DNA from 2 places in the Guptibacillus sedimenti genome. Region 2 is predicted to be linked to the other one. Evidence: riboswitches for the same ligand, from Rfam matches in the RefSeq annotation. Region 2 holds a riboswitch; the other holds the start of a gene.
The links. A riboswitch is a leader RNA that binds a small molecule or an ion and turns the genes downstream of it on or off. The one in region 2 is predicted to bind S-adenosylmethionine.
Positions count from the first base shown of each region.

Region 1: linked by a shared signal. The riboswitch ahead of metX (homoserine O-acetyltransferase MetX) and the one ahead of PQ578_RS02360 (MetQ/NlpA family ABC transporter substrate-binding protein) in region 2 are both predicted to bind S-adenosylmethionine.

Region 1 is NZ_JAQQWV010000001.1:795,576-801,482, forward strand. It holds gene PQ578_RS03880 (anti-sigma factor domain-containing protein) at 1-945, shown strand, start outside; gene PQ578_RS03885 (TlpA disulfide reductase family protein) at 1,010-1,429, opposite strand; SAM riboswitch class I at 1,611-1,721, shown strand; gene metX (homoserine O-acetyltransferase MetX) at 1,817-2,902, shown strand; gene PQ578_RS03895 (O-acetylhomoserine aminocarboxypropyltransferase/cysteine synthase family protein) at 2,904-4,202, shown strand; gene ilvE (branched-chain-amino-acid transaminase) at 4,985-5,890, shown strand.
Region 2 is NZ_JAQQWV010000001.1:479,810-485,716, forward strand. It holds gene PQ578_RS02345 (metallophosphoesterase) at 1-281, shown strand, start outside; gene PQ578_RS02350 (BH0509 family protein) at 425-574, opposite strand; gene PQ578_RS02355 (S9 family peptidase) at 921-2,954, shown strand; SAM riboswitch class I at 3,057-3,165, shown strand; gene PQ578_RS02360 (MetQ/NlpA family ABC transporter substrate-binding protein) at 3,337-4,146, shown strand; gene PQ578_RS02365 (methionine ABC transporter ATP-binding protein) at 4,168-5,202, shown strand; gene PQ578_RS02370 (methionine ABC transporter permease) at 5,192-5,866, shown strand.

The DNA.
Region 1 (5,907 bases), 320 kb from region 2:
CCACTTAGCGAATTTGGAGGATTACTTGTCTCGAAACTCGATAACGAAGGCTATCTAGAAGAAGATCGGGAATTACTCATTGTCGCTTCGAACGTTAAAGCAAAAGAAAGTAAAGGGATCTCCGGGGATCTAGAAGCCGTTATCCAAGGTATAGAAAAGAATAACGCACTTGTTAATCAAGCAGTTGCCATTACAACTATTCTTGATGCTGATTACAGTATGCGCGAAAAAGCAATAGAACATGGGATATCTCAAGGGAAATATATGGCCTACCTCGCAGCCATTGATCGGGGAGCTTCTTTGTCAATGGACGAAGTACGTAATCTATCTGTGAAAAAGATGGATGAAATGCAACCCGAAAGTATGACCGCCGCTGAGGGGAAAGAATCGGAAGACCCTAATGAATCCAAAGTGAAAGATACGCCAACACCTATTGAAGATTCTGTTGTTCAATTAAACGACAAAAAAGTACCTGATCAAGAGGATGAAAACGGAGAACTTATCCTTAAACAACCTGAACAAAAATCTGTTCCTGAATCAAAAGACAATCAATCGAATAATGTTAATTCCAATGAGTCAAAGAAAACCAATTCATCTAGTGGCACGCAGACACAAAAAGATGACAAAGAAGATCAAAATGAAAAAGATAAACAAGATAAAGCAGAAAAAAAAACGGAAACTAAAGTAGAAAAAGAACAAGAAAGAGAAAAAAAGCAAGCTGCAAATCAAAATAGTAAAATAGATAAAGCTCAAGAAAAAGCTGAAAATAAGGATGAGAAGGCACAAGAAAAGGCTGAAAGAAAAAGCGATGAGGCTCAAGAAAAGTCTGAGAAGAAAGACGAAAAAGCGCAAGACAAAGAGGAAAAGAAAAGCGAAAAAGCTCCAAAGAAAGAAGACCCAGAAGATAATAAAGGCAAGTCTGAAGAAAAGAAAAAAGATTCGTGAAGCATCATGCTATTATTCATTTTATATCCATTATTTAAGCCAGAAGGATTCCTCTGGCTTTTTTTTACTTCATGATGGATGGAAGAGCTTTCGCAATATCGAGGAAAGAAGATTGGTCATTAAAAACCTTAACAATTTGATGATCTTTATCGAGTAGAACTGTTGTTGGAACTCCAGTACATCCGTAATCATCATACGTTTCTCGACCATTGTCACGCAATACAGGAAAAGGAAGGTCGTTTTTTATCGTAAATTCTTTCCCCGCTTCCTCTGATCGTTCTCGTCCAGTAACATTTATTGTTAAGAAGGCCAGCTTTTCGAGATCAGCATGGTCGTAAAATTGTTCTTTCATCGGCATATCTTTCATACAGTCAGGACACCAGGATGTCCAGAACGTTATCATCACTGGTTTTCCAACAAAGTCAGTAAGGCGAATGACGTCGCCACTATTCATATCCTCTAATGCAAAGAAGGGTGCTTCCATAGTTGTTCACCTCTTTTAAATGGTCTATCGTTACCTTATCAAAAAGTTCATTCTAACGAAAGATTTCTGGTCATAGACTGTTTTATCCCTGAGTTCAAAAGAATAAAAATTCCGAAAAATGTTTGACACTAATGCGCCACCTTGCTAAAATAAACACAATTAATTAAAAACGAAATATTCTTACTTATCTAGAGAGGCGGAGGGACTGGCCCTATGAAGCCCGGCAACCGTCAAACCAATCCTGGTTTGAAAAGGTGCCAAATCCTGCAGGAGAAATCCTGAAAGATAAGCGGAGCTGATGAATAAATCAAGCCTCTCTGTCTTTCAGAGAGGCTTTTTATTTTAAGTAAAAACAAGCAGTATTTGTTTGAAAGGAGTGATAGGGGTTTGGATAGAGAGACGATATACGAAGATCAGACGGTATCGATTGGTTCGTTAATGCTGGAATCTGGCAATGAACTTCATGACGTCGAACTTGCCTATGAACGTGTGGGCCCTAGGGGAGCGCCAATGATTCTTGTCTGTCATGCTTTAACAGGAAATCAGTATACAGTCGGTCATGAAGAAGCTGGCTGGTGGAAAGGATTAATTGGGAAAGGTGCTTCTATCGATACTTCAGATTTTCAAGTTATTACATTCAATGTCCTTGGGGGATGTAATGGCTCGACAGGACCACAATCGATCAACCCAGTTACGCAGAAGCGTTACCAAGCCGATTTTCCGTTTGTTTCTGTAAGAGACATGGTGCATTCTCAGAAAAAAGCGCTAGAGGAACTTGGTATTCACCACCTGCATGCTGTCATTGGTGGATCTCTTGGAGGGATGCAGGTACTTGAATGGGGGCTCCTCTATCCAGATTGGATGGATCATCTTATTCCACTTGCCGTCACACCAACCCTGAACGCCTATGGAATTGCTTATAATGCCATTTCTAGATTTGCGATTACGAATGATCCGAACTGGAGGAATGGTTACTATAGTAGTGATCAAGCTCCAACATCTGGGCTTGCAACCGCAAGAATGATTGGGATGGTCTCCTATCGAACGGATGAAATGTTCCAAAAAAAATTCGGTCGAGGCGTTAAAGGGGCTTCAGTTAGCCATAAAGAACCACAATACGATGTCGAATCCTATCTTCATTATCAAGGAAATAAGCTTGTAAGCCGATTTGATGCAAATAGCTACTTATATTTGTTAAAGGCGATGGATAACCACGATATTGGCATTGAAAGAGGCAATCTTACCTTAGTAAACAAAAGATTCAAAGCAAACATACTCGCAATTGGGTTCAAAGGGGATCTGATTTATCCACCAGATGAATTAGAAAAGCTTTTTCAACAAGGCTCATCCTCTCAGTTTTATCTTGTCGATACAAAATTTGGTCACGATGGGTTTCTCGTTGAGTTTGATAAATGGGGACCGCTTATAAAAGAACAACTTACAATGATAAACAAAATCGAAGGAGTGAAGTGAAATGGCAGATAAAAAATATCATTTAGAGACGATTGGCATTCATGGAGGGTTACAAGCAGATCCTGCTACGGGAGCTAGAGCACTACCAATCTATCAATCCAATGCTTATCGGTTTGACAATACTGACCATGCCGCTGATTTATTTGCATTAAAAGAAGAAGGGTTCATCTATTCAAGGATTGGAAATCCAACTGTCGGAGCACTTGAAGAACGAATTGCTCAGCTTGAAGGTGGCGTTGGAGCACTTGCACTAGCAAGTGGTATGGCAGCCATTACTACGGCGATATTAAATGTTGCAAATAGCGGAGATGAAATTGTTTCAGCATCGACTTTATACGGTGGAACGTACAATCTCTTTTCTGCTACACTTCCGAAATATGGGATAAAAACCAACTTTGTTGACCCGGAAAATGTGGAATCTTTTAGGCAAGCCATTACACCAAACACGAAAGCCATTTTTGCTGAAACGATTGGGAATCCGGGTCTTCACGTATTGGATATTGAAAAAGTTGCTGAAATTGCACATGATGCGGGCATACCACTGATTATTGACAATACGTTTGCAACACCTTATTTGTGCCGCCCAATTGAACACGGAGCAGATATCGTCGTTCATTCAGCGACAAAGTGGCTTGGTGGAAATGGCTCAACGATGGGAGGTATCATCGTTGATGGAGGAAAGTTCGATTGGAACTCCCCTAAATTTCCTGGATTCACAGAGCCGGATCATACGTATCACGGCATCGTTTTTGCTGAAGCACTCCCAGAAGCTGCGTACATTGTTAAAGCAAGAGTGCAGCTACTAAGAGATACGGGTGCTGCGCTTAGTCCATTTAACGCTTTTCAAATAGCTCTTGGCGTTGAAACGCTACACGTTCGCATGAAAGAGCACATTGCTAACACGCGAAAGCTAGTTTCTTATTTGAAAGACAATCCGGCCGTTGAATGGGTGAGCTATCCTGAAGAAGAGGATCATCCTTCACATCAACTTGTTCACAAATATCTTCCGAAAGGTGCCGGTGCTGTTGTTGTATTCGGCATTAAAGGAGGTCGTGAAACAGGTGCAGGGATTATCAATGCCGTTGATCTCTGGTCTCACGTGGCAAATGTTGGTGATGCGAAAAGTTTAATTATCCATCCAGCAAGTACCACTCATCAGCAACTAAGTACTGATGAACTAGTGGCATCTGGTGTAAGAGACGATCTGATTCGACTCTCTGTCGGAATTGAACACATTGATGATTTAATTGATGATTTAGATCAAGCGATCGCAAAAGCAAAAGTCGAAGCTAGCGTCTAAGAAATATTAGTAGAAAACCCTTTTCTCAATTTAGAAGAGGGTTTTTTGCATGTTTCCTATTTTTCGTTCAAGTAAAGTTTGCCTATTACACGACAACTGTAAATGTTCATAAACATCTTTAAAGGTAACGTAAGCTATTAACTATGCAACTTTAATAATGGAATTTGATAAATATGCTTCTGCATAAATGAACAAAATGCGTAAGGTTTCTATAGAAAGAAAAGATCGATCATTGAGTAAGTTGGAACCAAGCACGTATTTTCAATGGAGGCATTATAAAATCGATCACTTTTTGCTAAGATGTCGGCATCATTCAAGTGCAATGGTTTAAGTAGAAAACAAAAGGGGTTAAATAATTATGCAATGGTAGCTGTCTATCGTCGTGAGCTAGATAAGAGCTGACAATTAGCAGTTGTAAAGGGAGTTCTTTCACTTAATTGAGAAAGGTATGAAATTTACCATTGGAACACTGGTTCAAGAGAATGATTTCATGTAAGCGCTTTTATTAATTTTACAATAAAAAATTTCGTGTGACCAAATCTCACGCACGACAGGATTGTAAGCGTTTACAAATAAACTGATATATCATAATTATCAAAAAACTTAGCTTTTAGGTGTTGACCTTACGTCCAAACCGGCGTAATATAATCCTCAATTAAACAAACAAAGTATTCTAATAAATCAAACAAAAACGACAACAAGGACCTTGAAAATGATTGGTCCTATCATTAGACACTAACGCTTTACTGCGTCTACTTAACGCATAGAAAGGAGTGAACAAGGTGAGTGAACAGTGGATCTACCTTAACGGAAAATTTGTGAAAAAAGAAGATGCCAAAGTATCGGTGTACGATCATGGCTTCCTCTATGGCGACGGGGTGTTCGAAGGGATTCGCATGTATGATGGGAATGTCTTCAGGTTAGAACATCATCTGCAGCGCCTCTATGATTCAGCTCATTCAATTATGCTAAAAATAACGCACACGATGGAGGAAATGACTGACATTATTGTGCAGACGCTGAAAAAAAATAACCTTCAAGATGCCTATATTCGCATCGTTGTATCTCGCGGTGTAGGGAATCTAGGACTCGATCCATTCACATGTAAGGAACCACAAGTGATCGTTATTGCAGAATCACTGGCCTTGTTCCCTAAGCGATTATATGAAACAGGAATTGAAATTGTCACGGTAGCAAGCAGACGGAACCGCTCGGACGTATTGAGTCCTAAGGTGAAATCATTAAACTACTTAAATAATATTCTTGTCAAAATTGAAGCCAATTTAGCTGGTGTCAGTGAAGCACTGATGTTAAATGATCAGGGATATGTCGCTGAAGGTTCGGCTGATAATATATTTATCGTGAAAGGTAACGTCATTAAAACACCGCCCGGCTATGTCGGTGCGCTAGAAGGCATTACGCGAAATGCCATTATGGAACTCGCCAGACAAAAAGGGTATGACATGCGCGAAGAAACATTTACGCGTCACGACGTCTATGTTGCAGATGAAGTCTTTTTAACTGGAACGGCTGCTGAAGTCATAGCCGTTGTGAAAGTAGACGGTCGTGAGATTGGAGAAGGGAAGCCAGGTAAGACGACAAATGACCTTCTTGAAGCATTTAGAGATATTGTTACAGTGGATGGTGTCACTGTTTATCCTTCAAAACGTGATGTGCAGGCAGGTTAAAAAAGTAAATATTTATA
Region 2 (5,907 bases):
GACGCTACGAGTTAAGAGATTATGATGTAATCCTTGCTGGTCATTATCACGGTGGTCAAATTCGTATACCCTTTTTAGGAGCTCTTTTTATACCAGAACCCTGGTATGATAGGGGAGGTTTCCTGCCTCCACAGGACAGAGTAAAAGGATTGTGGGAATATAAAGGGATAAAACAATATGTCAGTGCAGGACTTGGAAGTAGTGACGCTATTTCTTTTTTGAATTTCAGGTTTAATAATCCGCCAGAAATTAATATCATAACTCTCACTAATGGGCAATAGTAGGTCAACCAATAAAACTATAGGATAAAGATGAAGCAAACTTTAATAATAAACAACAATAATTTAAAACTAAATTCAGAAACAAATCACCATACCAAAACAGCCCCTGCAGGGAATTCCCTGCAGGGGCTGTGAACGTCTATTTACATCATTAAGTCCGCTGGTGATTCATCAAAGTAGAGCCAGTGAAAATATTCTACTTCTGCATCAGACATTTTGAGAACTTCTTCTCTATTCATCGTCGTTTTGTCGCACAAAAGATCAATAAATTGGTTTCGTGCTTGCTGGCTCATTGTAAATCCTCCCTAGTATTTTAAGCGGCTTTCTGATTTTGGTAACCGCTTTCAATTTGTTAATTCCATTATATATCTCATAATGAGATCATTCAAATACCGTTTTGAGATATATCACCTGAAAACGATGTGCTTTTGGTATGAAAGTGAGCGGATGTTCAGAGATAAAAAGGTAAAACGGGAATATACGTTCTGTTTTTTGAGATTTGAAGACGCAACATGATCTAAAAAGAGACAATGGGCTGGAAAGGAAGTGGTAACTGAACTGTTCGTGCAAAGGTAACAAGCAGGAATTCCACCTATTTAATGGAAGTAGAGACATAAGAGAAGAAGGGAAGTGGAAAGTTTGAAGAAAGAAATTGAAAAAGAATTGGAGAAAAGCGAGCAGTTGGAAGAGCTTTTATATGATTTCACCTTTGTCGGTAATCCTCAGATTTCGCCTGATGGAACCTATGTCGTTTATGTGAAAAAAGTGATAAATGAGGAAAAAGAATATACTTCAAACCTCGTACTAGTGAACCGAGATACTGGGATTGAGCATGATTGGACAGCTTTAGGAGGAGAAAAGAAGGACCGTTCTCCTCGCTGGTCACCAGACGGTAAGACGATTGCTTTCGTTTCCGACCGATCAGGAGAAGATCAAATATGGCTAATTTCCACGGATGGTGGTGAGGCGCGCAAGCTAACCAATTTGAAGAGCGGTGTATCAGCACCGGTTTGGAGGCCGGATGGTACATCTTTACTCATTTTAAGTAAAGATAAAAAGGAAGAAGAGAAGGTCGAGGGACGGAAGCCTCTCGTCGTAACGGACTTGCAGTATAAATCAGAAGGCGCTGGTTTTCTGGATGGGCATCACCTGCAGATTGTCATCATCGACGTATCCTCAGGAGGAGAGAAGATCAAATGGTTGACGGATGCTCCGTTTAACCATTCAAGTCCTAGCTGGTCACCAGATGGTCAATCGATTGCTTATGTGAGAAGCCGCAATGAGGATGCGGAACATGGTTCGTATATGCGGTCGGATCTTTTCGTACAGCGATTAGAAGAAGGTAAGGTCGATCCGGATCAATTGAACAGTGAGGGCGGTAGCTTTGAAGCTCCGAGATGGTCACCAGATGGAGAGAAGCTCTCTTTCGTCGGGCACTTCTTTCTTCATGAGGGAGCTACATTAAATAAGGTGTGGACCGTTGATGTAGAGAAAAAGGAGTTTACTTGTTTAACAGATACGGTTGATTTGGAGTGCTCGGATGTGTTGATTTCAGATATGCACTGGGGAGGCGCTTCGCCAGGGGCAGTGTGGAATGAGGATGGAACGGAAGTCTATTTTCTTGCTAGTGAACAGGGAAGCACTGGCGTGTACTGCGCTAACGTCGATTGCACAGTTCGACAAATAACGGGTGGTGACAGGCACTTCTACGCTTTTCACTACATACCGAAGACAAATGAAGCGGCGGTTGCAGTTAGTGATCCTCTAAACATTGGTGATATCTATACGCTTTCGTTTCATGGTGACCGAGTCAATGAGGAGCGTATTTCTCAATCAAATGAGGAGGTTCTTCAACATATGGAGCTTTCGTCTCCAGAGAGCTTTACATACAACGGTAAAGACGGGTTAGAGATTCAGGGATGGATCATGCGACCGGCTGGCTTTAAAGATGGGCAAAGATACCCTCTCATTCTTGAAATTCATGGCGGTCCACATATGATGTATGGAAATTCGTTTATGCATGAATTTCAGTTTCTCGCTTCAAAGGGGTATGCTGTTTTATACACAAATCCACGCGGAAGCCAAGGGTACGGTCAAGAGTTTGTAAATGGCTGCCGAGGGGACTATGGTGGTGGCGATTATGAGGATGTGATGGCGGGTGTTAATGCTTCATTGAAGAGTTATTCCTTTATTGATGAAGATCGACTCTACGTAACAGGAGGAAGCTACGGTGGATTTATGACAAACTGGATCGTTGGAAAAACGGATCGCTTTAAAGCAGCCGTCACACAGCGCTCGATTTCAAACTGGCAGAGCTTCTATGGGGTAAGTGACATCGGCTATTTCTTTACTAAGTGGGAAGTTGGAAGTGATCTTGATGAGAACCCTGATAAACTGTGGCACCATTCGCCTTTGAAGTATGTTGATCAAATTCAGACGCCACTTCTTATTCTGCATAGCGAACATGATTACCGCTGTCCTATTGAGCAGGGAGAGCAGTTGTATATTGCCTTAAAACATCGTGGCAAAGATACGATGTTTGTGAGATTCCCAGATTCAGATCATAATTTATCTCGCAGTGGGCATCCAGAGCTAAGAGTGGCGAGGCTGAAGCATCTCGTAAACTGGTTTGATCAACGCGGAGGGCGGGATTCGACAAATACCGGGGAGTGACAGGCACTCGCGTTTTCGCAGCACGCGTTTTTTCTCGATCTGCCCTTGACGCCTTTCGAGAAAGATACTATACTATTGAAAATAGTTAAATAATATTGAAAACTCTTATCAAGAGTGGCAGAGGGACTGGCCCTATGACGCCCAGCAACCATCTCAGTTCGTGAGAAAGGTGCTAATTCCAGCAAACGAGCAATCGTTTGAAAGATGAGAGGGAGTTCAAGCACGGCTGATTTGTTATCCGAAATCACTCAACTCTCTCTGTCCTTTACAGAGGGAGTTTTTTTATTGGGTGGGATTTTAACAGATAAAAGAACTTTTGTGCTTTTAAGTTTTAGTGCTAGAACGCTTTACATTACTACATATTTCTGGAGGAGATTCAAAGATGAAGAAATCATTCTATTTACTAGGAACACTACTATTAGTCTTTTTGGCAGCTTGTTCAGGAAACGAGGCATCTGGAGGTTCTGGAGAAGATGAGCCACTTAAGGTTGGCGTAACAGCTGGACCGCATGAAGATGTGATGAACAAAGTGAAGGAAGTGGCAGCGGAAGATGGATTTGAGATCGAAGTGATGGCATTCAATGATTATGTAATGCCCAACACGGCGCTTGATGAAGGGGAACTTGATGCGAACGTGTTTCAACATGAACCATATTTAAATGACTTCGTGAAAGAACGTGGCTTGGAGCTTTCAAAAGTAGCGACAACGATTAATTTTCCAATGGGTATTTATTCTGATCAATATAAAAGTCTTGATGAACTACAGGAAGGCGACAAAGTAGGATTGCCAAACCACTCAACAGGTGAGCCCAGGGCGTTAATGTTGTTTGAAGAAGCTGGCATTATTGAGTTAAAAGATGGCGTTGGTGTAAAAGCGACGATTAAAGATATTGAGAAAAACCCTTACAATCTCGAGTTTGTTCCATTAGAAGCTTCACAGATTCCGAGACAGCTAGGTGAGCTTGCGATCGCGGCAATTAACACAAACTTCGCGATGGAAAGTGGGCGTGTCCCGAAAGAAGATTCTCTTGAAATGGAGCCAGAAGATTCCCCTTGGGTGAACGTCATCGCGACAAAAACAGAAAATAAAGATGATGAGCGTATTCAGAAGCTAGTGGACTATTATCAGTCAGATGAAGTGAAACAGTTTATCCAGGATGAATTTAACGGATCTGTAGTGGCATCCTGGTAATTTGGAAGAGGAGTGGGCGAGATGATTCGATTAGAGAACATAACGAAAACGTATCAAAGTGGCGAGACGGTAACAAAAGCTGTAGATGATGTTTCTCTGCAGGTTGAAAAAGGGAGCATCTATGGTGTCATTGGCTACAGTGGCGCTGGCAAAAGTACGCTTGTCCGCATGGTGAACCTTTTGGAGAGACCGACAAATGGAAAAGTGTTTATCAATGATGTCGAGCTCACTTCCTTATCAACTAATAAGCTTCAAAAAACAAGACAGCGAATTGGCATGATCTTTCAATCCTTTAATTTGTTGAAAACGGGAACTGTACACCAGAACATTGCGATTCCACTTAAGCTAACGGGCGTACCCAAAAAAGAAATTGAAAATCGGGTGGATAAATACTTAGAGATCGTTGGGTTATCGGATAAGCGCGATGCTTATCCTTCTCAGCTCTCTGGAGGACAGAAGCAGCGAGTTGCGATTGCGCGTGCGCTTGCTCATGAACCTGAGGTGCTTTTATGTGACGAGGCGACAAGTGCGCTTGACCCTGATACGACCGAGTCCATTTTGGCGCTATTGGAACAAATTAATCGTGATTTTGGCATTACGATTTTACTCATTACTCACGAAATGCATGTTGTTCAGAAGATATGTCATGAAGTCGCTGTAATGGAGAATGGAAAAGTGATTGAACAAGGCAGAGTTGTTGATATCTTTAGTCAACCCGAGACATCCACGGCAAAACGGTTTGTACAGTCGCTCTTCCAAGATGAGCTTCCAGAGTCGCTCGTTACGCGTTTGAAAGAAAGTGGTCAGATCGTGAACCTTTCCTTTATAGGCGAGCGTTCCGGAAGTCCGGCTCTTGCGCATGTTAGTAAAAAGTTCGACGTGTATCCGTCGATATTAGCGGGGAATATTACGCAGCTAAAGGATCAGCCGTTTGGGAGACTTGTCGTTCATTTGGAAGGTAATACAGATGAAACGGATAGAGCTGTCGCCTTTTTAGAAGAAAACGGCGTTGTCGTCGAAGGATATGTTCAGGAGGTGGAGGCACATGTCAGCTAAGATTTCGGAATTCCTCGATCTTTGGGGAGCAGATATTTGGAGTGCCATTATAGAAACGTTTCAGATGGTTGGCATTTCCCTCCTGATCTCGGTATTAATAGGGCTTCCGCTAGGTGTGTTACTCGTTTTAACACGACCTGAAAAAGCACTTGAAAACAAGGTTCTTTTCCGCTTGCTAAATGCAGTTATTAATGTGATCAGGTCGATTCCATTCATTATTCTACTCTTTTTCATTTTACCTTTTACGAAAATGATTGCAGGCACAACAATCGGCGTGAAAGGCGTGATTGTGCCGCTCGTTGTTTTTACAGCTCCGTACATTGCGAGGCTGATGGAATCCGCTTTACTTGAAGTAGATCGCGGAGTTGTTGAAGCGTATGAAGCGATGGGGGTCAAAACGAGACACATTATTTGGCACGTTCTAGTCAGAGAATCGCGATCCTCGATTGTGCTTGGGTTAACGATTGCTACGATCGGACTCATTGGGGCAACGGCTATGGCTGGACTTGTTGGCGCAGGTGGGCTTGGAGACCTTGCTTACCGCTATGGGCATTTGCGGTATGAAGTTGATGTGATGTACGTGACGGTCTTTCTGCTTATTGTCCTTGTTCAGGGACTACAGTCGTTTGGGAATATTCTTTCAGCTCGTTTGAAAAAAGATTAAGTTGGAGGGGGGGGGGAACGGGGTCGGAGATAAAAAATTTA